DNA from 4 places in the Rhizobium sp. WW_1 genome. Region 3 is predicted to be linked to each of the others. Evidence: riboswitches for the same ligand, from Rfam matches in the RefSeq annotation. Region 3 holds a riboswitch; each other region holds the start of a gene.
What was found. Region 3 has a riboswitch for cobalamin ahead of BJ928_RS39600 (hypothetical protein). Riboswitches for the same ligand answer to the same signal wherever they lie in the genome.
Positions count from the first base shown of each region.

Region 1: another riboswitch for cobalamin. It lies ahead of BJ928_RS20520 (DUF1636 domain-containing protein); the one in region 3 lies ahead of BJ928_RS39600 (hypothetical protein).
Region 2: another riboswitch for cobalamin. It lies ahead of BJ928_RS07820 (ABC transporter substrate-binding protein); the one in region 3 lies ahead of BJ928_RS39600 (hypothetical protein).
Region 4: another riboswitch for cobalamin. It lies ahead of cobU (bifunctional adenosylcobinamide kinase/adenosylcobinamide-phosphate guanylyltransferase); the one in region 3 lies ahead of BJ928_RS39600 (hypothetical protein).

Region 1 covers NZ_RAIN01000006.1:500,296-507,539, reverse strand. The annotation lists gene BJ928_RS20535 (iron ABC transporter permease) at 1-817, opposite strand, end outside; gene BJ928_RS20530 (ABC transporter substrate-binding protein) at 880-1,839, opposite strand; gene BJ928_RS20525 (ABC transporter ATP-binding protein) at 1,860-2,639, opposite strand; gene BJ928_RS20520 (DUF1636 domain-containing protein) at 2,649-3,062, opposite strand; cobalamin riboswitch at 3,170-3,387, opposite strand; gene BJ928_RS20515 (FAD/NAD(P)-binding protein) at 3,578-4,993, opposite strand; gene BJ928_RS20510 (SfnB family sulfur acquisition oxidoreductase) at 5,708-6,925, shown strand; gene BJ928_RS20505 (Rrf2 family transcriptional regulator) at 6,948-7,244, opposite strand, start outside.
Region 2 covers NZ_RAIN01000002.1:73,957-81,200, forward strand. The annotation lists gene BJ928_RS07795 (SDR family oxidoreductase) at 1-192, opposite strand, end outside; gene BJ928_RS07800 (LysR family transcriptional regulator) at 371-1,273, shown strand; gene BJ928_RS07805 (class I SAM-dependent methyltransferase) at 1,346-2,125, opposite strand; gene BJ928_RS07810 (ABC transporter ATP-binding protein) at 2,130-2,894, opposite strand; gene BJ928_RS07815 (iron chelate uptake ABC transporter family permease subunit) at 2,891-3,928, opposite strand; gene BJ928_RS07820 (ABC transporter substrate-binding protein) at 3,932-4,948, opposite strand; cobalamin riboswitch at 5,112-5,366, opposite strand; gene BJ928_RS07825 (diguanylate cyclase) at 5,449-6,543, opposite strand; gene BJ928_RS07835 (hypothetical protein) at 7,012-7,244, shown strand, end outside.
Region 3 covers NZ_RAIN01000027.1:49,531-56,774, reverse strand. The annotation lists gene BJ928_RS35865 (hypothetical protein) at 1-530, shown strand, start outside; gene BJ928_RS35860 (hypothetical protein) at 861-1,301, opposite strand; gene BJ928_RS35855 (hypothetical protein) at 1,457-2,155, opposite strand; gene BJ928_RS35845 (hypothetical protein) at 2,460-3,053, opposite strand; partial or broken gene BJ928_RS39605 (IS3 family transposase) at 3,287-4,018, opposite strand; partial or broken gene BJ928_RS35835 (LysR family transcriptional regulator) at 4,057-4,860, opposite strand; gene BJ928_RS39600 (hypothetical protein) at 4,863-5,174, opposite strand; cobalamin riboswitch at 5,273-5,483, opposite strand; gene BJ928_RS35825 (DUF1852 domain-containing protein) at 5,806-6,789, shown strand; gene BJ928_RS35820 (methionine synthase) at 6,815-7,244, shown strand, end outside.
Region 4 covers NZ_RAIN01000009.1:229,680-236,923, reverse strand. The annotation lists gene BJ928_RS38895 (hypothetical protein) at 351-494, opposite strand; gene BJ928_RS25370 (cobyric acid synthase) at 730-2,184, shown strand; gene BJ928_RS25365 (chloride channel protein) at 2,277-4,073, opposite strand; cobalamin riboswitch at 4,254-4,652, shown strand; gene cobU (bifunctional adenosylcobinamide kinase/adenosylcobinamide-phosphate guanylyltransferase) at 4,793-5,317, shown strand; gene cobW (cobalamin biosynthesis protein CobW) at 5,323-6,372, shown strand; gene cobN (cobaltochelatase subunit CobN) at 6,382-7,244, shown strand, end outside.

The DNA.
Region 1 (7,244 bases), on a different contig from region 3:
GAACCATCAATCCGACGAAACCGATGGCGCCCGAAAACGCGACCATGACGCCCGTCAGCAATGCCGTGACGACGAACAGCAGCAGACGGAACCGCACGACGGGAATTCCAAGCGTGACAGCCGTTTCATCGCCCATCGCAAGCGCATTGAGTTCCCTCGTCTTCGGCAGAAGCAAGGCGAGGCAAAGCAGCAGAATGCCGGCTGGATAGATCAGGTGCTGCCACTGCGCCAGTCCCAACCCGCCCAGCATCCAGAAGACAACGGTATTGGCCGCTCTCGGATCGCCCAGAAAGATCAGGAGGTTACCGAGTGCGGTGAAGACGAAGGCGACCGCCACGCCCGACAGGACGAGCCGATCGGCCGAATGCGATCGTGTCAGGCGCGTCGTCAACCCCACGGCCGCGGTCGCGAGCAACGCGCCCGTGAAGGCGAACAACGGCACCGTCAGCAGACCGAGGATCAACCCGGTATGCAATAGCGCCAGAATGGCGCCGAACGCCGCCCCGGAGGATACGCCAAGAAGATGCGGGTCCGCCAATGGGTTTCGCGTCAGCGCCTGCAGGACGGCACCAGTGATGGCAAGCCCCGCCCCGACGAGCGCCGCCAGCACGACGCGCGGGAAGCGGACATCCCAGACGATGCTTTCCTGGCCGCTGGACCACGTGACCGGAAAGCTGCCTGCATGCAGCTTGTTGCCGACGATCGACCAGACGGTGGAAAATGGAATGGAGGCCGAGCCGAACGACACCCCGGCGGTAATCGACAGGATGAAGCCCGCGGCAAGCAGGAGGATCAGAATGGAGAGGTTGAGGCGCATATTTGGATCTTGAGGAAGAGATCCGCCCGATGATCGACCGGACGGATCTGCATTGCCGACATTTACAGCGCGCTCGGATGAAACGCCTTGGCCAGCGTGGCGATGGCCTCGATATTACGCGGCCCCGGCGTCGCCTCGACATAAGGCAGCACGACGAAACGGTCGTTCTTCACCGCATCGATGTTCTTGAAGGCCGGATTGCCCTTGAGAAAGGCGATTTTCTGCGCAGCGGTCACCTGGCCATAATCGACGATAACGATCACTTCCGGGTTCTTCTCGATGACCGGCTCCCAGGAGACTTCCGTCCAGCTCTTCTCGACGTCATCCATGACGTTGACGCCGCCTGCCGCCTCTATCATCGCGGTCGGAATGCCGTAGCGGCCCGAAGTGAACGGCTTTTCCTCGCCGGAATCATAAACGAAGACGCGGGTTGGCTTGTCGACATGGCCGATCTTCGCCTGAATCTCGGCAAGCTGCTTGCGATAGCCGGAAACGAGCGCTTCCGCCCTGTCCTCAACGCGGAAAATCTTGCCGAGGTTGAGGAGATCCACGAACATATCGTCCATGGTCGGCTTGTTCTTCTGCATGACGAAGATGCAGGATTCCGTCAGCTCATAGACCTTGATGCCGAGGGGAGCCAGGGTTTCCGGCGTCACCTCGCCACCCACCTTCATGCCGTAATTCCAGCCGGCAAAGAAGAAATCCGCATTGGCACCGAGCAGCACCTCCTTGCTCGGATATTTCGGCGACAGCTCCGGCAGCTCTTTCACGCCTTCGCGCAGCTTCTCGTCCAGCGTCTTCCAGCCGGAAACGCCGGTATAGCCGACCATACGATCCTGAAGCTTCAGCGCCAGCATCATTTCCGTGAGGTTGACATCATTCGAGATGGCGCGCTCGGGCGCCTTGTCGAAAGTCACGTCGCGATTGCAGCTGCGCACCGTGACGGGTTCGGCCAGCGCCGCGCCCGCGAGCAAGCTTCCGAGAAGCAAGACTGCTGCAGAAGAGGATATGCGAGAAAACATGAATGACTCCAATGATCTAACTATCGAAGAGAGAATGAAAATCGTTGCGGGCCGTTATCGGTGCGATGCAGGCGGGCGCCGACACGGAATGCGTTCGATACGTGCTCGACGGTCAGGACTTCGGCCGGTTCGCCCTGCCCCGTGAGCCGGCCGCAATCCATAACGGCGACCTGTGTCGCGAAGTCTGCTGCAAGGTTGATGTCGTGCAGCGTCGTGACGATCGTCGGCCCCAGCCCCTTGAGCAGTTCCAGAATTTCGAGCTGGTGCCGGATATCGAGGTGATTGGTCGGCTCGTCGAGGATGATGAGTTCCGGCTCCTGGGCTAAGGCGCGTGCGATCAATGCCCGCTGCTTTTCGCCGCCTGAGAGTGACGCGAATTGCCTCAGCGCCAGAGATTCCAGCTCCAGCCGCGCCAGGGCCCCGGTCGTCACGTCATGGTCGCGATCGTTCCAGCGCGCCATGCCCTTGCGATGCGGGATGCGCCCCATCAGCACCACATCGCGGACGCTGAACGGAAAGCTGTCAGGTGTTTCCTGCGGTACGACGGCGATGCGCTGCGCGACCTCTCGCGGGCCGATGGACCAAAGATCGACGCCGTCGAGGCGCACCGAACCGCGCTGCGGCTTGAGACCGCGATAAAGGCAGCGGAGCAAGGTTGATTTACCCGCCCCGTTCGGACCGATGATAGCCAGCCGGGCGCCGGCTTCGACGGACAATGTGATGCCGCTGATGATGGGCATGCCCTTCTGGGCTCCCCAGGTGACGCCATCGGCGTCCAATCGCGCGCTTCGTACGGACATCGTCGGCTCCTATTGCAACGGCGACGGCTGGTATTCGGCCGCAACGATGGCGGCGGGGATGCGCGCAAGCGTCTTGCCGCCGAGCGCGCTTGGGCGTTCGCTTTCGCGCGTGAGCCCGTCGGGTCGATCCTGATAAAGCCGAGCGAAGGCAACGAGGGCGCCGATATCGGTCGCGTCCTCGATGTCGCCGAAGAGATAGGTCGCTTTCGCCCTCGCCTGAAAGGCGACCGTGCATGGCCGCTCGCAGCCTGCCATGCAGACACTGCCCGAGAGGCTGAAATCGTCGGAAAGTGCTTCGCCTGCCTCGGACATGGCCGCTTGCAGGTGTTTCAAGAGATCGAGGCCGGGCCGGCACGGCCTGTCGACGTGGCGGCAATTCGTGCATACGGTGATCCGATGCATCGCCTCTTTTGCTTTGTCCATGAGATGCCTCCCGGAGATTTCGCCGGAGGCACAGTCAATAGAGGGCCGGCGCGCACAACGGCGCCTTCGCCCAACCACTGATTTTCCATCGGAACACCCCGTCCGTTGCAGTTGATATCCTCGATGGCAGGTCTCCTGGCTTACGGGTCACAGCCCGTTCGCGCCTTCCCGGCATAAAGCCAGTGGCGTGCTGCGAACGCGCTCTCCGCTTACAGTTGCGGGGGCAGCCACGGTCTTGGCCCCTGATGGGTAATCCGCACCGTGTTCCCTTTTCAGCCGCCATCGGGATCGATCCGCAGGCGGCACCATCGGGGCTATTCATCTCATAGAAAACAGGGGTGGGCAACGGCGATGTCATAAGTGATGTCGTTTGTCCTGAGGTCCGGTTGGGCAATAGGTTTCCGTTACGTTATTACATAACGGAAGACAAGAAAAATTTGCGCCCACGCGCCATCTCCGCTGCAAGGCGAAGCGCGTCGCGGCCTTGATCTTGGAGAGAAGACGTTGCGGAGCGGCTACATCGCCTTGCAATGCGGATGGAAGCGCTCCGCCACATCCTCGGCCGCGGCATAGGCCTGCGTTACGATCTCCGGTACGAGATCGATGTCAGGGAGGCTTCCAAGCCCCAGAGGACCGATGGCAAAGAGGCCCTCCGTCGCGTAGCCATTGACCTCGAGTCCGCCTGTCGCATCGACGGCGAGACCAAGACCCAATTCGTCCGGCACCGCAAGGCCGGCATCGATAAGGCTGCGCAGCAAAGGCGCATTCAGATCGGGCGCCTGGCATCGACAGTCGATCACATCGTCGGCATAGAGCTGCTCGGTCTCCTGCCGCCCTGCGGGCCGCAAAACCAGTCCGGTCGGCGTCCGCCGAATGAGATGACCACGCCGTAATTGCGTGTTGCCCTCGGCCATCTCCTGATTCAGACGAACATGCAGCGCTTCGGGCAACCGGTTGCGATGGCTGTCGTAAAGCGCCCGAAGATGGCGGTTGAACTGCTGCTTCTGGCCGGCCGGCAAGGAGCGCCACAGCGATCGCGCATGCTTGCGCAAACCATTCATGACGGATTGCCAGCTCTGGCCGCTCGCCTCCGCCTCCGCACAAGCCTTTCGGATGAAGCGAACGATTTCGCTGAGCTTTCCGGGCATCTCGTCGGCGGGGAAGACCGGGTCGGCATTGCTGCGCGTGTGGCTCTGCGGCAGGAACCCTCGCCGCGAAACGATGGTGATCTGCCCCGTATAGCCGCTCTCTCGCATCTGCAGCAGCCGGTCGACGACGCGCAGTCCGCTTCCGAGCAGGATCGTATGCGGTCGTGACACGAGACGACGAGCGCGCACGGCCGTCGGAACGGTCACAAGATCGCTTGCCTGCGTTTCCTGATCGGCAACGCCGTAGCCGGTCGCCAGCACCACCATATCGAATGGCGCATTGGCGGCGCCATCGCTTTCCACGACGAAGCGGCCACCGCGAACACGTCGGAGTGCGAAAACCGTCTCGCTGCTGACCTGCACGGCAACATCACGCCGCGAGGAGAAGGCTTCCGAAAAGCGCTGGTAGACATAGTCGCTGAAAATGCTCTTAGGCACGAAGATCTGCAGGAAGCCGGGTATTGCCGCCGGAACGGCACTACGGAAAGGCGCGTTGCTGGAAAGCCATTGATTGAAGTCGTCGGGATCGCCGGCGGAGACGGAAAGATCGCGAACGCGGCTGTTCAAGATTTCGCTGCTATGACCGGAGGCCAGTGCCTGACCACCACTGACGCTGGAATTGGGGTCGAAAAGCTGCAGATGGAAGGGAAAGCGCACCGTCTTCATCAGGGCGATGGCCATCATCATGCCGGAAAAACCACGACCGATCACGGCGATGCGCGGCATCGCATAGGGCTGCGCCGTCGCGTTCGTCCTCGCGGAAAAGAATCCCTGAACCGTCATATCAACTCCTGAGTCAAGAGGTGGTCGATCATGCCTTTCTTGGGGCTTGCTCACTCTACGGGCCCAGAAACACAAACTCCGATTTCTGGGACTCGGCAATCTCGGAACCGCGGCCGGCAGAATGCATGAAAGCGGCTTCAGTTCTCAATCTTCGCCGCGTGTCTTCAATCCGGAATCCTCTTCCGCAATCAAAGATGCGACAGGCAGGTCCAACTCCGATCCAACACCAGATGCCTGCAATCGGCCGCCGATGATTACTCTTCAAAAGCCATCCGGCGGCAGGATTATTGCCATTGTCTACTTATTTAGTCGTATATGAAAGCGCGAAAACGCGCCGCTAGCAAGTGCTTTCTTGGCGGGACGAAACCCGATCGATGACGTCGCGTCGCGACAGATGCCGGACTATCGGCTACCTCCCGGCCCTCCGCGCTCGCTTCTGCCGATGAAAAAGGGAAAACAAATCCTAGCCCTGGGGCCAGCCTGCAGAACCGCTTCCCGCATTGAAGGACGACCAAGGAGAGGTCGTGAGATTCCCTCTCCCGATGCGGGCCATGTCGGATTTGGAGCTTGCGCTTTCAGCCGCCCCCCCGCCAGGACGAAAGGCGGCACGCGAGCTGCCAGGAAAATCGATTGTGCGCCCCATTTATAGAAATTAAGATCGCAGCGATTTGCCGTGCCTGAGAAACGCATCTGGCGCTGGCCGAGGAGTAGTCAATGGGGACTGTTTCGCAGCTGCACGAACGCATCAGGCCGCCCGCGCATCGCGTTCAAAGCGAGGAGGAAGCGCTCGATATCGCGCGGTCGCTCGCCTTGGGTTTCGTACAGCAGGCAAGCGATCGCGATATCAACCGCATCCTGCCCTATGACGAGGTCGAAGCCCTCTCCCAGTCGGGCCTGCTCGGGATTTCCGTGCCTTCGGAACACGGCGGCATCGATATTTCGAACTGTGTTCTGGCCGAAGTCATTGCCATCCTCGCCGAAGCCGATCCTTCCATCGCTCAGATACTGCAGACGCATTTTCATGCGCTGGAAGCGATCAGGATCGGCGGCGGCGAGGATCAGCGGGCGTCCCTCTTCGAACGCGCCATCACTGGCGATCGTTTCGGCAGCGTTCTTTCCCCGCCCGCAGGGAACGGCGCGGATCAGGATTCCTTGCATCTGGCCGCGGACGGGCTCGGCTTTCGCCTCAACGGCCGGAGCTTGCCTTCCGCCAGTATTCTATTTTCCGACTGGATCGCGTTGTTCGTCCCCGACAAACGAAAGGGACTGATGGCGGCCGTCGTGTCCAGGAATACCGAGGGCATCCAGCTCATTGATGACTGGGATGGTTTTGGTCAGAGAACGTCCGGAAACGGCACGGCCATTCTGCATAATCTCTATCTCAACACCGAAACCGTGCTCCTGCACCGCGAGAGGCTGGCCGAACCCACAGTGATCGGCTGTGTGGACCAGCTCACGCGCGCCGGGATCAATCTCGGCATTGCCCGCGCCGCGCTGACGGCGACCATGGAATTCGTGCGAGCTCGCTCCCACTCGACAGACAATGACAGCGAGACGCGAACTCAGAGTGATCCGCTGATCGTCACAAGGATTGGCGAGGTTGCCATTCGCATCGAAGCCGCGACAGCCATGGTCGAGCGTGCCGGCGGCAAGATCGACGCCGCGCAGATCAATCGCACCGAAGATCACGTCATCGATGCCGTGCTCGCCGTTGCGGCGGCGCAGACGATTACGGCTGATATTGCGATGGAAGCAGCCGACACGCTCTTCGAACTTGCCGGCGCGGCTTCGGCGCGCATCGGGCTCAACCTCGACCGCCACTGGCGCAACGCCCGCATCCATACGCTGCACGAGCCCGCCCGTGGTAATTTCCACATCGTCGGCAACTATCACCTTAATGGTGTAAAGCCACCGAAGAGCTCATTGCCCTGATGGGGTCGGAGTCTGGAAAAGATCAGGCAGTGTGCGAAGTGCGCAGGTCTTCCCGTTCTGGACCTTCGAGATCGGCGCCACCGGAAACGAACTGTTCCAGCGACATGTTGTCGAGAATCTCGGCAATCGCGTCGCGCACCTCGGTCATGGAGCGCCGCACCTGACAGCGCTCCGGATCGGAACAGTCGTCACAGGCCTCATAGGCCGTGCGGCTGGCGCAGCGGATCGGCGCCAATGGGCCGTCCAGAGTGCGAATGACATGGCCGATGCGGATCTCCGATGCGGGGCGCGACAGCGAATAACCGCCACCCGGCCCCTT
Region 2 (7,244 bases), on a different contig from region 3:
TTGCGCCGTTGCGGGGTCAGCGATGTCGCCATCGACACGAACCAGCTTTTCGGACGACTTGATCTCGCTGGTCTGCGTCACGCGCCGCGAGGTCGCAACCACGTTGTAGCCGCGATCGAGGAAGCTATTGGCAATTGTCGCGCCGATGCCTTGAGAGGCACCCGTTATGATAACAGTTCTTCCCGTCTGCATTGTCATTCTCCTTTGCACGAAGCAGCCCCATCGCCGCGCGCCCGTCTGAAAGACTGGCGTGATCGAGAGGGGATGAGGCGGTTGGCTTGCTCTCGTGAAAGGAATATGCCCATTCGGGCTTTATGCGATTAGATGGAAATATATGGAATCAATTTTCCATCTATGCAAAAGTTGCAAGATGACAGATCTGAATGATATCGCGATTTTTGTGAAGGTGGCGCAGTTCGAGAGCTTCAGCCGGGCGGCCCATGCCTTGGGAATGCCGGTCTCGACGGTCAGCCGCAGGGTCACGGCCCTGGAGGAGCAATTGGGCGTTACGCTGCTGCAGCGCACGACCCGAAAATTGAACCTGACGGCGCAGGGGCGCGCCTATTTCAACCAATGCAGCGAGCCGCTCGACCGTCTCCATGACGCCGAACACATTCTTACTCACTCACAAAGGGCGCCGGAGGGGCTGCTCAGGATTTCAGCGCCGGTAGTCCTCGGACAACAGCCCTTCTACGACTTCGTATCGGCATTCCTGAGAAGCTACCCACGCATTCAGGTCGATCTCTTCATCACCAATACGTTCCTCGACCTGATTGCCGAGAATGTCGATGTCGCCATCCGCTTCGGAGAACTGCAGGATTCGTCGATTATCGCCCAGCGCATCGGCAAGAGCGTCCGTTATCTCGTTGCAACGCCGGACTACCTGCAAGGCCGTTCAGCGCCCGCAAGGCCGGAAGATCTGAGCGAGCATGACTGTATTCTGCTCAACGGCCGCAACAACGAGGCGGAATGGCATCTCGTCAGCGCCAGCAAGTCGGCGAAAATCGCTGTTTCCGGGCCGATTTCGAGCCGTGACTTCCAATCCGTCAGTGCTTTCACCTATCAGGGCCACGGCATCGGCCTTCTGCCATCGAACTATTGCGACGAGCGCATCGAGCGCGGCGAGCTTGTCCGTCTCCTGCCGGAATGGTCTTCGCCTGAGATCTTCGTCCATGCCGTCTACCAGACCCGCCGCTTCTTGCCGTCGAAACTGCAGGCTTTTCTGGACGCCTTGCGGGCCTGGAAGTCGCCGCTCTGGATACCGCTGCGTTGACAACCACGCAGCACATAAGAGACCGGTGACGCAGCCGTTGACCGGTGGATTGGCAACCCCTGGGGAGTTTGACTAGAGTGCCGGGCGTCGGCAGACAACTATGAACCGGCGATAGACGAAGGTTCGCAGCCTGTTTCTCAAATTTGCGTTCTTCCGCTGCGCCCTGGCGATGGGCGCGTGCGACTGCAATTGAATATCCGCAAAGCCGGCATCTGCAAGAAGCGGGATCAGCGTATCCGAGCGTAGCCCGCCGCCGAAAGGCAATGCTTCCATGATACGGGCATGGCGGCTGCTGAGCGCGCCATCATAGTTCTTGTCGGCGCCGATCAGGCGGTCGATCAAGCGTATCAGCAGCGTTGCAACCCTGCCGCCTGGCTTCGGCGCAGCCCAATCGCCATCGAAGATCACGAGGCGCCCACCGGGCTTCAGCAAGCGACGCCATTCCTTCAGGGCTTCCTCCGGTCGTGTCAGCGTCCAGACCAGATGCCGGCAGACGATCGCATCATAGGCTTCGTCCGGTTCCATGGTCTGTTCGGCATCCGCCAGCAGAAAGCGCAAACGCGGCTTGCCCGCATGCTTCCGGCGCGCGACGGCAAGCATTGCCTCGGAAAAATCGAGTGCCGTCACGTCATGACCGAGATCATGGATCAGGCGGGTGACTTCTCCTGTGCCGCAAGCAAGTTCCAGCACGCGCTTCGGCTGGGGACCGAGCGCCGCGCGGATCGGCTCCTGCCAGGCATCGGCCTCGGGGCCAGGCGCGATTTTATGCCCGAAGGCAAGATCGAAGGTTTCAGAGCGCTTCGACCAATAGTCCCTGATCTCCTCCTTGAGATCGAAATTGGCGCCGTCCATGCAATCAACCTGCCATGTATTGAATGTTGCAGCGGCCGTGGACCGAAGATTTCTGCACATGCGCACGCACGCCGAAAACCCGTTCGATCAATTCCTGCGTCAGCACGTCTTCCGGCGGGCCGGCCGCGACCACCTCGCCCTTCTGCAGCACGGCGAGACTGTCACAAAACATCGCCGCAAGATTGAGATCGTGCAGCGCGACGATCGATGTAACGTCAAGCCTGGAGACCAGGCCAAGAATGTCGAGCTGATGCTGGATATCGAGATGGTTCGTCGGCTCGTCGAGCAGAAGCTCGCTCGGTGTCTGGGCAAGCGCCCTTGCAATATGGACCCGCTGCCGCTCTCCACCGGAGAGGGTTTGCCATAATTGCCCAGCGCGGCTCTGCATGCCGACGCGAACAAGCGCATCCGAAACCGCCGCATCGTCTTGAGCGCTCCAGGCCGACAGGGGGCCGCGATGCGGCGTGCGACCGAGGCGCACCACGTCCATCACGGTCACTTGCGTATCGGTTGTCGCCTGCTGTTCAACGAGCGCGATGCGGCGGGCAATATCGCCGCGCGAAATCGAGGCGATATCGCTGCCGCCAAGCCGGATGACGCCGCTCTTGACCTTGCGCAGCCGGCATATCAGCCGCAGCAGACTGGATTTTCCAGAACCGTTCGGCCCGAGAAGGCCGAGGACTTTGCCCTTTTCGACCGTCAGGCTGACGCCGTTGACGATCAGACTATCGCCGGCCGCAAACGTCACCGTGTCAACCGCGATGCTCATGCCGTCCTCCGGGCGCGATAGAGAATAAGGGCGAAGGCCGGAGCTCCGAAGAGGGCGGTGACGACGCCGATCGGCAGGATCTGCTGGGGAATGATGATGCGCGAGATGATATCGGCAGCAACCATGAAAATGGCGCCGGCCAGCGCCGCCGCCGGCAGCAGCCGATCATGGCTTGGTCCAACCACAAAACGCGCTGCATGTGGAATGACGAGCCCGACGAAGCCAATCGAGCCGACGATGCTGACGACCGCCGCGGTCATCAAGGCCGTCACGCCAAGCAGGACGATCTGCGCTCGCCGGACCGCAATCCCGAGCGAGGCCGCCGCATCCGTGCCGAAGATGAAGGCATCGAGTACCCGGACATGCGCCATGCAAACGGCAAAGCCGATGATGGCGACAGGTCCGGAAAGATAGACGTCCGGCCAGCGCACGCCGCTCATGGAGCCGAGCAGCCAGAACATGACGCCCCTCGCCTGCTCGGCATTGGCCGAGGTGGTGACGATATAGGAGGTGAGCGCATTGAAAAGCTGCGAGCCGGCGACGCCGCAGAGAATGATGCGCTCGCTCGTGCCGCCGACGCCGGCGGCAAGCAGACCGACAAACAGGAAGGCCGCGACCGCGCCGAGAAAAGCGCCGCCGGAGAGGCCCAGAATGCCGTAACCGAGCCCGAGGATCATGATGCAGACCGCGCCGGTGGAAGCGCCGGCGGAAATGCCGAGCACATAGGGCTCGGCAAGCGGATTGCGCAGCAGGGCCTGCAAAACCACGCCGCACAGCGCCAGCGACGCACCGGCGCTCGCCGCGACAAGCGCGCGGCTCAACCGATAATCCCAGACGATCCCCTGATGGATCCGGCTGAGTTCGAAGCCCGTGCCGAACAAGCGGTTCGACACGGCCTTCGCAGTGGTCGACAGCGGAATCGAGATCTCGCCGATCGACACGGCGAGACTGATCATGAAAGCGAGGAGGACGACCGCAGCCATGGCGAGCGCCCAAAGCGCCCACCATGGCCGACGTTCTGCAACGAGGCTCATATTTTACTGTGCCAGACCGAAGGACTTGATGCCCTTGGCCAGGATTTCGATACCGTCGATCGTCCGGATGGTCGGGTTCATCGACTGCGCATCCATCATGACGAAATGCTTGTTCTTGACGGCATCGAGCTGGCTGGTGACGGGATCTTTCTCAAGGAAGTCGACCTTGACCTTCGGGTCGTCGGCCGCGTAGCGGCGGCGATCCATGGTGGCGATGACGATCACGGCTGGATTGGCCTGTGCGATCGTCTCCCACCCTACCAGCGGCCATTCCTCTTCGGTCGTGACGACATTGCGAGCGCCGATCGTCTTCAGAATATAAGCCGGGGCGCTGTTCTTGCCGGCGATATAGGCATCGCCGCTGACTTCCTTGCTGGAGAACCAGAACACGATCGGCAGATCCTTCGCCTTGGCTCCGGCAATCGAGGCAACAGCATCCGCCTCGCGCTTCTTCAGGTCCGCGATCAAGGCATCGCCGCGATCCTTAACGTCGAAGATCTGAGCGAGTTCATCGATCTCCTGGTAGACCAGACCCATCGTGAACAGCTCCTTGCGCACGCCATCGCCGCCATCGGTATTGACCTTGGCGACGCAATCCGTTGGGGCGACGTAGGTATTGATTCCGAGCTCGGAAAACTGCTGGCGCTTGCCCACGGAGCCCTGTGTGCCGACATGCCATTCGAATTCGGCAGCCACGAGATCCGGCTCCTTGCCGACCACGGATTCGAAGCTCGGATCGTTGTCGGCAAGCCGGGGGATCTTGGCATTGGCTTCGGCATATTGCGGCAGAACCGGGCCGACCCACACGGCCGTTCCCGCAATCTTGTCGGCAAGGCCGAGCGAAAAGAGGATTTCGGTCATACCCTGGCCGATCGAAACGATCTTGGCCGGCGCTTTCTGGAAGGTGACCTTCTCGCCGCAATTATTGATCGTGAGGGGATATTGGGTCGCGGCGAAGCCGGACGCGGCAAACCCGGTCAGCCCGAGTGCAAATGTAATGGTCGTCAAAAAATGGCGCATGAAAGATCTCGATAGGACAAGGAAACTGGGCGGTGTCAGCACAATCGCGCTCAGGCAGGTCGCCGCCGGTTGCGAAGATCCCAATCAAGGCCGAAAAAGCTCGGATAATGTCGAAGGCGCAGGTCAATCATTCTCTGTCCTTTCCGAGCATCCCCGCCCGGCTGATTGGATCGTGATCGACGGCAGGTCTCCTGGCTCGCGGATATCTGACGATCATCTGCCTTCCCGCAAGCTTGGCTGCAGTGGCATGGCTCAAAGCCTCTGGAGCGAGCCGGAAAAGGTCACCCCGGGATGATCGGCAATCCGCTTACAGTTGCGGGGGCAGCCACGGTCTAGGTCCCTCTTGGGTCGCCCTCACCGTGTTCCCTATTAATCCCCGCGGAGTCTTCCTTGGGGAACCGTCGCGTCCAGTTATTCCGGACGGACCCTTCCCGTCAAGAACGCATGGATAGTAAAGAGGAAGGGGCACATCATGCTCATTGCCAACGGCCCCAGCAATGCTAAGCCGCCTCGGCCTGCTCCACACGATTTCTTCCGCCCGCCTTCGCCCGGTAAAGCGCCTTGTCGGCGGCTTCGAGCACATGCTTGAAATCCGTGGTCGGCTCGAGCGAGCAAGCAATGCCGATGCTGACGGTGACATGGACGGCGTCCTGATCGAACATCAGCATCGTCGTCTCGATATCGCTGCGAATTTTCTCCGCAACGGCGGCGGCCGCCCTCATGTCGGTGTTCGGCAACAGGACGACGATCTCTTCGCCGCCATAGCGGGCCGCGATATCGGTTTTGCGCACGGTTTGCCGGATGACATCCGCCACCCGCGCCAGAACGGTGTCGCCGAAGGAATGGCCCCAATTGTCGTTGATTTTCTTGAAGTGATCGATATCGAGCATGATGATCGAGAAGGGAATGCGCCGCACACCGGCTTCCTTGCTGCATCGATCGCCTTCGCGCTGCAGCACCCGGCGGTTGGGAAGCCTCGTCAGCGGATCGAGGGTGGCTTCATTCTCCAGCGCGCGCTGGATGCCGATGCGATATTGCTCCCGCTGCAGCAGATCCGACAGCAGCATGACGCCAAGAATATTGACGATCGTCACCGGGAGCGCGGCCGAAAGGAGAAGCGCGCGCGCAACCACCCACGGCAGAAAGAGGAGAACCACGAGCGACGTGCAGGTCGCCAGGCCGAACAGGGCCGATCGTTTCCATCCCGTGCCGGTCCATTGCCGCGGCAACAGGCTGAGCGCATAGCCGGCGGCCGCGACGATCGCGATACCGGCAACACCGCCCATGGCGCCCATCCCGCCGACCATGAAGCGAAACAGGGCCATCATCGCGGCGGCCACGATCGTTCCCAGCAGGCCGCCGTAGATCGGTATGAGGACAAGCAGGATCGAGCGGCCATCCTGAATGACGCCTGGCATCCACTGTATGGGATCGCCCATCGACAGGATACCGACCAGCCCGAACAACAGCCCGACGGCAGCCGATTTCAAAGCGCCGCGCTCGACGATGCGGATCACCCAGGAATAGGCATAGACAATGATCGCCACCTGGCCGAGGACGCGAATGAGCGAGACCAAATGTGTTTCAATTTCCATTGCTATTCCCAGTCCTCGCGACTAGCCGTAACGAATGACCGGTATCGGCATAGTCGAAGTCGATGCCGGATACCATGCGATCTCCGTAAAATGGTTTACCAAGCCTCTCGCTGATTGGCGGCCTGGCGATGGTGTTCGGACGGGAATTGTGGGCGGAGGTCATCGTCGCAATCGAACTTCTGAAGCAATGCGTCTCAATATGGCTGTCTCCGGATTCTGTCATGCGAGCCAGGCGATATCGGGCGCGGCCGATAGATCCGAATGGTCAACGCTATCTGGCGCCGCGCGCCTGGCGATCAAGAGCTGCCGGTCAATTTGGCATTCCGCTGGGCGTTTCGACGCTGTCGGTGCTGCGCTGTCATCGATGTCCGCAAACTTTGCGGCGGCACGAATTGACGCATTGCGCTTGTAATGAGCCTGTCCTATGACTGCAACCTTATCCGCGGGATGCGGGTGGTGGGGACAAGAATGCGGAAGACAATTTCGCGTACATGGCAGTGGAGTGCGCGCATCGTCTGCGCCATGGCGCTGTTGCTTGTCGGCTTTGCCCATCAGCCGGTCGTCGCCACGGCGGATGAGATATCTCCCATAGAACTTGCGCAATACAGGCTGCCGGACGGGTCCCTGCCCATTCTCTGCATCACCTACAAGGACGCGGACGGCAAGGTGCATGGAAAAGCCTATGCGCCCGGGTGCGAAGC
Region 3 (7,244 bases):
CCATGCTGGAGGCAAATGCACTCGATCAATTTGGACGGCAACCGACATGGCTGGCAGTTCCGCTCTCGGCGCCGTTTGGCATCCTCGTGGCGATGATCGTCCGCAGTAAAATCACGGCGCAAAACGGAGGTCGTGGTGTTGGGCTACTTGCGTTGCTTATCGCCTCGACCGCCGTCGCTCTTGTTTTGGCAGCGGGTAGCGTCGATTTTCTTCTTAGCGACGACAGTACCCCGCAATATACGGACTACGCGATGAGTGGCGCCATCGGCGGCCTCATAGGTGCAGCCTTCATGGCAATCGTCATATGGGTTCTGCTTAGGCGCCGAAATATCCGATTTTCCGGATGGCCTATGGTAATCGCTGGCACTTTCGGTGGTGCGTTTTGGCCGGAAGGGGTGTTTCAGATGCGATATTCACTGACCATGTCATGCTTGTTCTTTCCTTTGTGGCAGGCTTGCGTTGCCTCGGGACTGTGGTTCGGGTTGCGAAATGCCGCGTCAAACCAGCTCCGTTCAAAAGTGGGAGATTGATGGTGGGAAAACCTATTGGTCGGCAGGCGGGCGAGCCCAATTCCAAGACCGTGTTGGTTTCGCGCATCAGGTCAGACATGGTTCCGGTAACAAGCAGCGGGACCCAACGCTAATCGCGGACGGCGGCGGCTATCCCGAGATGCCGTTCACCTCCTGGCCTCCGCAATCATGGCAAGGCTGCAGGAAAGACAGAACGCACACGAATCAATTGGTGGTGCTGCCTCGGAAAGATTACCGGCTGACCGCCGAGCTTGAAGGAACATCGGACAGCAGAAAGACCTGGGTCGAGAAATGACGGTCATATCCTTCCATTCTCGTGGCGCGGAGTTCTCAATAGGTTGGGCGGCAGCCCAGTCTGGGGTCGAAACTGCAATTGGCAGGGGTGTCGACGGGAGGATGCTTAGCGAAATAGGCCATCGTAAACTGCTTGTTGATGGCGTTTCGGCGCGCGTCGATGGCGTGTACACGCTCCGACCATGCGCGGGCCTTCGCCTTGTCGCCCGACGCGATTATCGCCTGGGCCTCTGTCGCCAGCTTTGCTTTCTCGATATCGAGTGGGATTACTTCTGGCGATGCCAACCCTTGGGCTACTCTCTGCCGATCCATCTCGGTCATTCTATTCATTTCGGCGACCGCGCCGTCATAATTGACGGCGGTGGCTGAAGCCGCGCCGGTATTACCAGCAAATCCATTCTGTGCGGTGGGCGCACACCCGGCGAGGGCAACGACTGTCAGCAACAACGCACCGGCCGCTCTCATTACATCAGTCATTCAGTTCCTCCAAAGTTGCTGTGCAGCCTGTCTGCTGTCGGTAGACCACCGGCCGGGGATTTAAAGTCCAATGAATATGCCGTGATAGCGCGCGGCGAGCTAACTGCAAGGGCTGCTGCGCCGCAGCGCGGTTCGGAGGAGTGACCCAATCTCCCCTATTTGCCATTTGATTTACCGTCACTCAACGCCTTCGCAACATCTTGCCGAACGCCCGGAGAAACGCCGGGACGATGCAGGGTCCATGGATTGAAATTTCCGCCAGAGAAGGGGCTTAACAGAATATCGTCAATCTTAAGCCTGCCATTTTCCGGTTTTAGAAAGAACAAGCAAGAATAAGAGCCGTTCGCGTTATAGTTCATCGCGACCATGACGCCGTTGAGCTTATCGGATACGTCCTTGAATTTCACCGGATGGGCACCGCCATCGTCGGAGTCCGCGCTGGTGAGATAGTCAGTCTCACCATTCGTTATATTGTCGATTCCCGGAGTGCTATTGGGCGCCGAGACGGCATCGGGATTTGCTGCTTCCTTCGCCTTCAGCGCGTACCAACTCGCAAGGAAATCATGCGTAAACAGGATCGTTTCCATCTTCGTCGGTGAACGACTGGCGCCTCGGAGCAATTCGTCCGCGTCGGCGGCATGGCCTTCGTAGTCGACCGTAAATCTCACGACGTCAGCGGCGCTGGCGTTCGCGCCCGGCAATCCGGCAGTCGCTGCGTATCCGAGAAGCGGAGTTGAAAGCAAAGCCGCGATTAGGGAGAGGAGTCTCAAGCGCATGATCGCTTTTTTCCTTGTGGAGGGCGACCACTTTGTGGATCGCTTCGTTTCGAAAATCTTTCGACCGCGGTCGAGCAAGAAAGCCCTGCATCACGGACTAGCGTCTATCGACCCCATGATCATGGGCAACAACGGCGCCAAAACTCGATGTAAGGATACGCGTGCAACATATTCTTGCATCGGCTTTTCGGTCATTCCCCGATACAAAACGTGATTCTCTCCACTATCCATCGTTGTCGGCCATCGTGGACGATTTTATCGATCGCATGATCTCCTACGCCTTTTCGATCATGCCGCTAAGGAATGTGAGAGTTGCGACACATTGCGCTTCGCCGCTCCTCGGCTCTTTCTATAATCACGTGATTGCCGGTTTTGGACGCCGTCATTTTCGAACGTACACGCTTGAGAAGGTGACGTTGGAGCCACCACAATTGTGGTTGTCCGTGATGACAAGATAAGGGCCGAGTTGAGCAGCTTTAATTGTGCACGCTGAATTCGCGTAGGCAGTCTTTATATTGTCGCCATCGGTAAAGGAGACGAAAGCGCCTTGGGGGGAGATGACTGCACCGAACTGACCTGATTGCGCGTCGATTGGGTTGCTGTTCCATGTCGCGTTGCCATCGATCCCAATTTTGGCGTCGTCTTTTGCCACGACATCGATCGTCGCATCGCTGTCATCACTGATCCAATGACCGGCCCAGTGGGGCGAGGGCTCGATAGTCTTCAAAGCCGAAAGTGGCAACCAGCCGGAAGTGGCGATAGCCTTACCTTTACGCGCTGCAACGTATATCGCACACGCGTAATCGCCGAAGCGGCTTATGACGACAACCTGATTGCCTTTCACGAGGCGGGCCCGCTGCTGGCAGACGTCGTTCGCAGCAGGGCAACTTCCTGCCTCAGGACCATGAACGAAGTGGATGCCGGTCGGCGTATCCACCTCATAGAGAGCGACGGTCTTGAGGTCGACGTCCACCATGTTGTTGATGCAGAGTTGGTCGGAGGACTGGGCCGAGGCCGAATGTGAGAGCATAGGGACGAAGGCTAATATAAGGCAACGCAACAGGTTTAACGATGTCCTACGACTTTGAGTTGGCGGAACATTGTTTGCTTGCATAGACACGCTCTAACATTTCTTCGTTACCCCGAGTCATATCCCGACGTGCGCTTGCGTGAACTAGTTTTCTCTTCGAATAGACGCGTGTGTACTTATTATGGACACGGGATCCGGTTATGGAAATTGCCCAGCGCTTCGTAGACGCCCCTGGGTTGTAATTTCTGCTGCTTCGCGATGCCGACCGGTGACAGCATCCCGTTTTTGACGTGTTTGCGTTTCGGATTGCAGAACGTCGCGATGTGATCGAACACGTCCTAGCGAGCCTCGTTGCGTGACCGGCAACCCCTGCGGCGTATCCGTTCACGCTCCAGAAGATTGAAGAAGCTCTCGGCCACAGGATTGTCATGGCAGTTAACCCGTCGGCTCATCGAGTGAACCAGGTTATGGTGCTTGACGAACGAGGCCCAGTCCATGCGGGTGAGCTGCGAGCTCTGATCCGAGTGGATCGACATCTGACCCTTCGGCTTGCACCTCGACACCGCCATCAGCAGCGCTTGCAATATGACGCCCGTGACCCAGTCCTTATCCGGAACTTCTACGTCAAATTGCTGGTTGAGCGCATTATCTACAACGATGGAAGTCCTGCCGCCCCAGGCGCCAGCGACGTTTGCAACAGATCTGCGCCTTAACTCCGGCAAGACGGGTCAGATGCGCAGCCCGGTTCGGGCAACGCATCTCGCCTCGGTCGAGACGATAGTCATACAGTCTTTGATAGCCGTAGACCTCGCCGAGTTCGATCGGCAAGGTCTATTCCGGCAAGGAGGACAAGGGCACAGACGCGTCAAGCTGATGTCTGGCGCGACGTGTTTAGGAACCCAGCTATAAAATCGACGGCTTCGTCGCCGCTTCTCAGACCGAGATGGATACTCTTACCTATTCCGCTCTTTCCGATCCGGACAGGACGAACGCCGAGTTCGGCAGCCTCCCGACGTACAAGCCAGTTCGGAATGGCGCTGACGCCACGACCGGCCGCAACGAGCTGAAGCATCATTTCCGTGGTCTCAACATTCCGGTGATGTCGCGGACGGCAGTTGGCGGGAGCTAGAAACTGCGTGAATACATCCAATCGCTCCGGCGGCACGGGATAGGTGAAGAGAGTTTCGTCCAGCAGATCCGCTGGTTCGGCGTAGTCCTTGCGCGCGAGTGGGTGATCGGTCGGTACGGCAAGCACGAGCTCGTAGTCAAACACAGATAGATAATGGATGCCCGGCGCCTCGATCGGATCCGGTGTGATCAGGATATCGATCTCGTATCCCGTCAGAGCTGCCACCCCTCCGAAGGCAAATGATGTCGTCAGTTCCAGATCCACGTCCGGCCAGTCCACCAGATAGGGTTTTGTGACGCCCATCAGCCATTGATGGCAGGGATGGCATTCCATGCCGATCTTCAGAGAGCCTCGCTGACCGTAGCGATAATCCGACAAGACATCCTCAGCCCTTTCGATCTGCGGTAGAATGCGTTGCGCCAGCGTCACAATGTAACGCCCGGCCTCGGTGAGGCGAAGATTACGACCATCCTTCTCCCACACAGCCACGCCATAGCGCTCTTCGAGCTTTCGGATCGTATGGCTGAGTGCAGACTGGGTCACATTCAGCCGTTCGGCTGCCGCCGTCAGACTGCCCAAGCGATCGACTTCGCGCAGGATTGACAGATGTTGCCTGTCCAGCATGGTTATGCCCGCCTCTGCTCAAGGGGAACGGCTCCGGTCGCACCACGACCGTGGACGGAAGCTGGCCGGTGATCCTTGCAGACCGCCACCATCCTGAAGTGTCGGGTGACCGTATTATGCCAGTTGCCCGTCAACGGGTTTTCGGACCGAAATTTTGTCTCGATGGACATGGAGCTGCGGCCTGCGCGCTCGACAAGTCCGGTACCCCCGATAAGGGTGCCGTGATGGTTCGTATCTTCGGGAAAAGCGATATCGATAAGGCTGGCTATCGAGCCATGCTGGGCAGTTTTTGCTATCGTCGTGGTCTCTGTCATCGGCACTGCCATTGTGTTGTGGTAAGGTGCTGACATGACGCAAAGGCGACGGCACGGGAATGCCGATCGCAAAAGCGGCACACCGGGACACCCCGCCCGTGGACGTTATCTATCGCGGCAGGTCTCCTGGCTTGCGGGTCATTGCTATGGTCCGTCTTCCCGAGGCACGCCTCAGTGACATGGATGGACCTTCGCTTGCCGCTCACAGTTGCGGGGGCAGCTTCGGCTTCGGGTCTTCACAAGATCCCTGACCGAATTCCCTCTTAGCTCCGGACTTTCGTCCGCAGAACCACGACGACGAACCAATGCCGCATGTCGCCGAAGGGGTCAAGATGTCTGTAAAAAGTCAAGCTTGAGGCGAGTGGCTGCCCATTATGAGCACTGGGAAAGGCGACGTCTTTGAATTCCGGCTGGAGCGCTTCGACCGCGAAATGATGAAGATGGCTCATGCTTCAATGAGATAAAACCATTTTTAGTCGATCAATCCCTCAGCTACATAGCACGCACCGCTCCTAATGTCGGAGGGTGTGACGAATTACGCCCGAGAAAACCGGAACATACAATTAGGAAAATCTCGAAAGGGAAAACAGTAATGCAGGTTTTATCTCGGAATTTAGAGCGCAAGATCGCGATGAACGAAGAATTTACGTTTAATATAAAGCGAATTTCTTTCGATGAGGATTATCGCCCCGCAGAGAACACGCGGATCACCACTAATTTTGCCAATTTGGCGAGAGGGGCGAACCGTCAGGAGAATCTGCGGAACGCCTTGAAGATGATCGACAACCGTTTCAACGCCCTGGCGAATTGGGATAACCCAAATGCAGATCGTTATTCTGTCGAACTTGAGATCATTTCCGTTGAAATGAATATCGGTGCTGAAGGCGACGGTAATGCCTTCCCATTAATTGAGGTATTGAAAACGAACATCGTCGACCGGAAAACGAATGAACGCATTCAGGGCGTTGTGGGGAACAACTTCTCCTCTTACGTGCGAGATTACGACTTCAGCGTCGTGTTGCCAGAGCACAACAAGAACCGCCCCGATTTCAGCATTCCGGATAATTTCGGCGACCTGCATGGTAAGCTGTTCAAAAGCTTTCTGAATTCAGGTGCCTACAAGGAAAATTTCGATAAGCCGCCGATTATCTGCCTGAGCGCGTCAAGCAGCAGGACATATCGCCGAACTGAAAATCAGCATCCGGTGTTGGGTATCGAATACCACCAGGATGAATTCTCTTCAACCGATGAATACTTCAGAAAAATGGGACTAAAGGTTCGCTATTTCATGCCGCCGAATAGCGTCGCGCCTTTGGCTTTCTATTTTCTCGGCGACCTGCTTGGTGATTACACCAATCTTGAACTGATCAGCACCATCAGCACGATGGAGACTTTTCAGAAGATCTACCGACCCGAGATTTACAATGCCAATTCGGCTGCCGGGACATGTTATCAGCCGAGCCTGAAGCACCAGGACTATTCACTCACTCGAATTGTCTATGATCGAGAAGAACGTAGCCGGTTGGCTATCGAGCAGGGCAGATTTGCTGAGGAGCACTTCATCAAACCATACAAGACCATTCTTGAGCAATGGTCTGCCAATTACGCTATTTGACGAACCGAAATATAAGGTCGCTATCATGAAAAGACTGTTGCCCACGTCCACCGCCGGCAGTTTGCCGAAGCCCTCATGGCTTGCGCAGCCTGAGAAGCTCTGGTCACCTTGGAAATTGGAAGATGAGGAATTGATCGAGGGCAAGCAGGATGCCCTGCGTTTGTCTTTGGACGATCAACGACAGGCAGGTATCGATATTGTTAGCGACGGTGAGCAAACGCGCCAGCATTTTGTCACGACGTTCATCGAGCACCTCAGCGGCGTCGACTTTGAGAAGCGTGAGACCGTCAGAATTCGAGATCGCTATGATGCGAGCGTCCCAACAGTCGTCGGAGCTGTGTCGCGTCAGAAGCCCGTTTTTGTCGAAGATGCCAAGTTTCTGCGTCAGCAGACCAAGCAGCCCATCAAATGGGCGCTGCCCGGTCCAATGACCATGATCGATACGCTCTATGATG
Region 4 (7,244 bases), on a different contig from region 3:
AAATTTTCAGATTCACTCTAATTTAAGCACTTAATAACCGTCCGGTAACGATGTCGGTTTATCAATCGATGCGTGGCGGGGGACATCCGCTGCCTCCCTGGATCAGGTATTGCGTACCGGGGAAAGCGAACCTTGCGGCGTATGTGCAGGGAAGCCGGCGTTTTTGGCAAACCGCGTTGATCTCCGGATCACGCGGTTTTCGCGCTTTAAAGGGTCCCATTTTGGGACGGCTTGCCATCCGCCGGAAGTGCAGCCGTCAAAGTCTCGTCTTGGCAGTGATCGAAAAAATAAAGCCGCCGATGCTGTCGCATGGCGGCTTTCATATGCTTGGATGCCGGCTTGACGCGATATCAGCCGACATTATAGGTGCGGATGAAGCCGACCGTGCCGAAACGCGTGTCGAGCTGCTGCAGGCGGCTTTCCGGGCGGCGTGCCGGGAGTTTGCCGTTCCAGGCGATCTGGATGGAATTCTGTCTGTTGAAGATGAAGAGCATTGGGGTATCCTCCGACCCGGACCGGCCGGTTTCGTTGTGTGTTTTCGCGATGGAGATAATCCTCTTCTGCGTAACTCACAATGGATGAAATCGTCATCCAATGTCGCAAACAGAGCATGTTTGAACGTGATGCATTTTTGTATCGTCATCGCGCTTTCGAGCGACCGTGGATCGCGGCAAAATCAAGGCAGAATCTAGCGTTTTCAGTGGCTGCGGCATTTCGAGGTGGTGGGGAATGACAAGAGCGATCATGCTGCAGGGAACCGGTTCCGATGTCGGAAAAACGGTATTGGTCGCGGGGCTGTGCCGGCTGTTCGCAAACAAAGGCGTCAGGGTGCGTCCGTTCAAGCCGCAGAACATGTCCAACAACGCGGCCGTTGCCGAGGATGGCGGCGAAATCGGCCGCGCCCAATGGCTGCAGTCGCTGGCGGCGCGCGTTCCTTCTTCCGTGCATATGAATCCGGTGCTGTTGAAGCCGCAATCGGAGACGGGCAGCCAGATCGTGGTGCAGGGCAAGGTCTGGGGCCATGCCAAGGGCAGGGACTATCAGGCACTGAAGCCGCAGCTGCTTGGTGCGGTGCTGGAAAGCTTCGCCGCGATGCGTGCAGGGACCGATCTCGTCATCGTCGAGGGGGCAGGTTCGCCTGCCGAGATCAATCTCCGGCGCGGCGACATCGCCAATATGGGTTTTGCGACGCGCACCAATGTTCCCGTGGTACTCGTCGGCGACATAGACCGTGGCGGCGTAATCGCGTCATTGGTCGGCACCTATCATATCCTGCCTGAAGAGGATCGGCGGATGATCCGCGGCTACCTCATCAACAAGTTTCGCGGCGATGTCTCGCTGTTCGGAGAGGGCATAGAGGCTATCGGCGGCTTCACGGGCTGGCAATGCCACGGCGTCGTACCGTGGCTGAAAGCGGCGGCGCGTCTGCCGGCCGAGGATTCCGTCGTATTGGAGCGGCTTGCACGCGGCTCCTCTGGCGCGTTGAAGGTCGCCGTGCCGGTGCTGTCGCGCATCGCCAATTTCGACGATCTCGATCCCCTGCGGGCGGAGCCAGACGTCGATCTCGTCTTTGTGAGGCCCGGCGAGCGTCTGCCTGCCGATGCGGGGCTTGTGGTGCTGCCCGGCTCCAAGTCCACGATCGGTGACCTCCTCGACCTGCGTGAGCAGGGATGGGATCGCGATATCGCCGCGCATGTGCGTCGAGGCGGCCGAGTCATCGGCATTTGCGGCGGCTACCAGATGCTCGGCCATACCGTCTACGATCCGCTTGGCATCGAGGGATCGGTGACCGAGACGCCCGGCTTGGGCCTATTGGACGTCGAGACCGAGATGGCGCCGGAAAAGACCGTGCGCAACAGCCTTGCGGTATCGAGGGAATATGACGTGCCGCTGTCCGGCTACGAGATCCATCTCGGCGTGACGCACGGCGCCGACTGCGATCGGCCCTCGACTGTCATCGACGGTAGGCCCGATGGAGCGATATCGCCGGACGGGCGCGTCATGGGCACCTATTTGCACGGGCTCTTCGGCAGCGACGCCTACCGGGCAAAGCTGCTGGCGAGTTTCGGCCTCTCCGGTGAACGAATGAATTATCGCGCCGGTGTCGATGCGGCGCTGGACGATATTGCGAGGGAGCTGGAAAGCGTGCTCGATCCCGCCTGGCTCGACAGCCTCGTGAGGTAGAGAATTTCCGTTTTTCCTCGAGTTACGAAACCGCTCTATCTCTTTGTTTATTCACGAATTCCAAACGGAAAGCCGCCGCGTTCTTTGCTGCTTTAGAGTTCGCCCGACACTTCCCGGCGGCGGCGGTCGAGTTCTTCGCTGTAACGACGCAGCGTATAGCTTTCCGTCAGCAGGCCAATCACCTTGCGCTCGATCAAGTCGTTGACCACGACGAGCGCTTCGCTCTTCGTCTGGTCGAACATGGCGGCGGCCTGTTTGGCGTTCATCTGTGGCTGCAGGAACTCGTTGCGAAGCCGGATGAAATCGGAAAGGCCGTGCTCTTCGTCGTCCTTCTCGACCGGGCTCGCATAGACGTCGGGGACAAGAACCATTCCGGAATACTTCTCGTTCTTGTCGACTAGGATGACGCGCTGGGCCGAGCCGATCGGGAAATTCTTGCGGAATTCCTCGATGCTCATGTCGATACTGCCGGTATGCACGTCGGGGCGCATCATGCGGGCGACGGTGAGATTGCGTATCCAGCCGACGTCGTGGGCGCTGCGGATGCTTTCGCCGCGCAGATGGAAGCGCCATGTGGCGAAGGAGTAGCCGAAGGTGGTGCGCACCACCAGGGAAGAGGTGATGACGGCGGCGAGCACCAGGGCGGTGATCGGGAAGTCGCCGGTGATCTCAAGCGCCAGGAAGGTCATGGTCAGCGGACCGCCGATGATTGCGACGGCGAGCGAACTCATGCCGACCACCGCATAGACGACCGGCGTCAGCGTGGCGTGATCGAAATAGGGCGCACAATAGGCGAAGATCTTGCCGAGCAGCGCGCCCATGAACAGCGAGGCGAAGAACAGGCCGCCTCTGAAGCCGGAGCCGATCGAAACCGCCGATGCCAGGGATTTCAGGATGAAGAGCCCGACCAGCGCGCCGAGTGTGACGTCCGTGGACAGATTGAGATGCAGCGCACCATGGCCAGCTGACAGGACCTGCGGCGAGATCAGTGCCAGAGATCCGACGACCAGGCCACCCAGCGCAGGGCGGAAGGGTGGTGCGATCGAGCTTTTGCGCGCGAGTTCTTCGACCCAGGCGACGCCCTGCATGATCAGGATGCCGATGCCGGCACAGAAGGCGCCGAGCAGGACCGCGGGAAGATAGTCCGCCGGGACGATGGCGCCGAAATGATCGATATCGATGGCGAAGTCGTCGCCGGCAAGCAGCCTTGCGATCATCGTTGAAATCAGCGCCGAGACGACGACAGGCGTTAGCGTCAGTATCGAATAGCTGCCGATGATCAGCTCGAAGGCGTAGAAGGCGCCGGTGAGGGGGGCATTGAAGGCGGCGGCAATCGCGCCGGCCGCGCCGCAGCCGACGAGCATGCGTAGATCCGCGCGGCGCATCTGCATCTTGTAGCCGAATTTCGAGGCGATGCCGGCGGCGATCTGCGTATAGCCTGCTTCAAGCCCGACGGAGGCGCCAAAACCGTTCGAGATCAGGTTCTGCACCGCAACGATGATGCTATCGGTGAGCGACATGCGGCCGCCATGCAGCGCATTGGCTTCGATCGGGTCGACCATCGGCTTTTTGCGCGTGCGCGACAATATGTAGAGCAGGATGCCGAGAATGATGCCGCCGGCGACCGGCGCGATGAACAATACCGATTTGTCGGGAATCGCCATTGCTGCCGAACTCAGGCGCTCATAATCCGTTATGCCGTAGATGACGCTGTGCAGCTTGCGCGAGATATAGCTCATTGCCGTCACGGCGCAACCGGAGGCTATTCCGACCAGCGCGCCAGCGAAAACGAGTCCCAACTCGCCACGGCGCAGCAATGCCCTGAACCGAGCGAGATCGAATAGGGCCGAAAAGACGCCGAGGCGTCGCGGTTGGAATTTCTGTAGCATGGGAAACGGACGATATGTTTTTACTCAATGTGAGGACTTACCCTCTATAAACTCCTAACATCAAAGAAATACGGCAAAAAAGCCGTTGGTTTTGCGGGAATTTTCCGCCGATTTCGCAATCAGGATGGCCAAGGTCGCATCCATGCCCTTGATTGACTTGAACTAAGTGAAAGCCTAATCATTGACGATATAACGAATGGTTCCCGAGCGGCGATCCGCCGCATGGGATGAAAAGGGAATGTGACGGGACGGACCCAAGCCGGGCGTTCTCATCACAGCCGACCCCGCGACTGTAGAGCGGTCAGGGTCTTTCGTCCGGTCTGAAGTCTAATCCGTCGATGGTTCGCATGGGGCGAGCGGGGCGGGCCAGGCTCAAACCGGAAAAGCCACTGGCGTGGCATCATGATCAACCAGGGCTGGACGCCTCCAATTCTACGAATCGTCCGCCTTTTCGTGATGGATTGCCGGGAAGGCGAGAGAGACCCGCTGGCGCACGATCGGGGGCGACCGGTTTCGGTCCGCCCCGTCGCGGCGCCTTATCCGCGAGCCAGGAGACCTGCCATGCGTGCCGGGCACAGAGCCTGTTCTGGGACGCAAGTTCCGCTGCCAGCACGGAGGTTGTCATGGCGCAAGACGAGTTTTCGGCGTGTAGACGCCCGTTTTCCGGTTCCAGCTATAGGCTGTCGACCCTCGCTTGTGCGTGGGAGCGGGCATAAGGCATGTCGTCTTCGACCTCCCGAGCCATTTTCGTCCTCGGTGGCGCGCGTTCCGGCAAATCCCGATTCGCCGAATCTCTGGTTTCGGATACAGGCCTTGACCGTCATTACGTGGCGACCGGGCAGGCATGGGACGACGAGATGCGCGAGCGCATTGCCCAGCATCGTTCCGACCGCGGCGATCAATGGCAGACGCATGAGGAGCCGATGGATCTCGTCACTCGCCTTGCGGCGATTGACGCGGAGCAGCACGCAGTGCTTGTCGACTGCCTGACGCTCTGGGTCACCAATCTGATGATGGCGGAGCGCGACATGGCGGCGGAGTTTGCCGCCCTGACTGCATTCTTGCCGACAGCACGATCAAGGCTCGTTCTCGTCTCCAACGAGGTGGGCTTGGGAATCGTGCCTGAAAATCGCATGGCGCGCGAATTTCGCGATCATGCCGGCCGGCTGCACCAGATGGTCGCGGCGGCGAGTGCTGAAGTTTATTTTATCGCAGCGGGCCTGCCGCTGAAAATGAAGGGTTGATGCATATGAACCAGGAAAAAATTCCCGCCACCGTCATCACCGGCTTTCTCGGAGCCGGCAAGACGACGATGATCCGCAACCTCCTGCAGAATGCCGGCGGCAAGAAGATCGCTTTGATCATCAACGAGTTCGGCGATCTCGGCGTCGATGGTGACGTGCTGAAGGGCTGCGGTGCGGAGAACTGCACCGAAGACGACATCATCGAGCTGACCAACGGCTGTATCTGCTGCACCGTCGCCGACGATTTCATCCCGACCATGACGAAACTTCTGGAGCGCGATGCGCGTCCGGACCACATCGTCATCGAGACCTCAGGCCTTGCGCTGCCGCAGCCACTGGTCGCCGCCTTCAACTGGCCTGACATCCGCACGCACGTCACCGTCGACGGCGTCATCACGGTGGTCGATAGCGCCGCCGTTGCCGCCGGCCGTTTCGCCGATGATCATGACGCCGTGGAAGCTCGCCGTGTCGAGGATGATTCACTCGATCACGAAAGCCCGATCGAAGAATTGTTCGAGGATCAGCTGACCTGCGCCGACCTCATCGTGCTCAACAAGACCGATCTGATCGATGGTGACGGTCTAGGCCGCGTCCGCGCCGAAGTTGCCTCGCGCACGGCCCGCAAGCCGACGATCATCGAAGCGAAGAACGGCGATGTGCCGGCAGCAATTCTGCTCGGTCTCGGCATCGGCACGGAAGACGATATCGTCAACCGCAAATCCCATCACGAACTGGAGCATGAGGACGGCACGCCGCATGACCACGACGAATTCGACAGCTTCGTCGTCGAACTCGGTCCGATTGCCGACCCGGTTGCTTTTGTCGATGCGCTGAAGGGCGCGATCGCCGAGCATGACGTGCTGCGCCTCAAGGGCTTCGTCGATGTTCCCGGCAAGCCCATGCGCCTGCAGCTGCAGGCCGTCGGCAGCCGCATCGACACCTATTTCGATCGCGCCTGGACACCGGGCGAAGCCCGCGCGACCCGGCTTGTCGTGATCGGCCTGCACGAAATGGACGAGACGATCGTTCGCAAGGCGATCGAAGCGCTGGCCTAAGGGAAGTCCATGCATCTCCTCCTGGCTCAGAAGGGAACGATCAGCGACGGCGAGGAGGCGATCGACCTTGGGCAGTCGCCCGGCGATATCGTCTTTCTGTCGGCCGCCGACACCGAGCTTGCGGCGATTGCCGCAGCTCACGGTGAGGGCGGCCGTTCCCTTCGGCTTGCAAGCCTGATGAGCCTGAAGCATCCGATGTCCGTCGATACCTATATCGATAGGACGGCCCGGCATGCGAAGCTGATCATCGTGCGGGCGCTGGGAGGAGCAAGCTACTTTCATTATGCGCTGGAGGCGCTTCATGCCTGTGCGGCGCGTCAGGGTGCGTTGATTGCTGTATTGCCGGGGGATTCGAAGCCCGATCCCGGGCTGACGCCGTTCTCCAATGTTGCGCTCGATGATCTCAATGCGCTCTGGGTCTATCTGATCGAGGGCGGCGAGGCGAACTCCACGGCATTTCTCGCTTACGCCGAGGCGATGCTATCAGGCGCCGAGAAGCCCATGCCGGCCGCACCCTTGATGAAGGCTGGTATCTGGTGGCCGGGCCGGGGCGTGATCGGCGTCGAGGAATGGAGGAGGGTTTCCGTTTCGGAGATGGCGGTCCCTGCAGGATTCGAACCTCCCACTGTGGCGATTTCGTTCTATCGCGCGCTGGTCCAGAGTGGTGAGACGAAGCCTGTCGAAGCCATGATGCAGGCGCTTGTCACCGAGGGTATGCGGCCTCTGCCGGTTTTTGCCTATAGCCTCAAAGATCCGGTCTCCGTCGGCATTCTCGAAAGCGTCTTTACCGAGTTGAAGCCGGGCGTGGTCATTAATTCCACGGGCTTTGCCGTTTCGGCGCCAGGCGCGGACCGCCAGCCGACGGTGCTGGA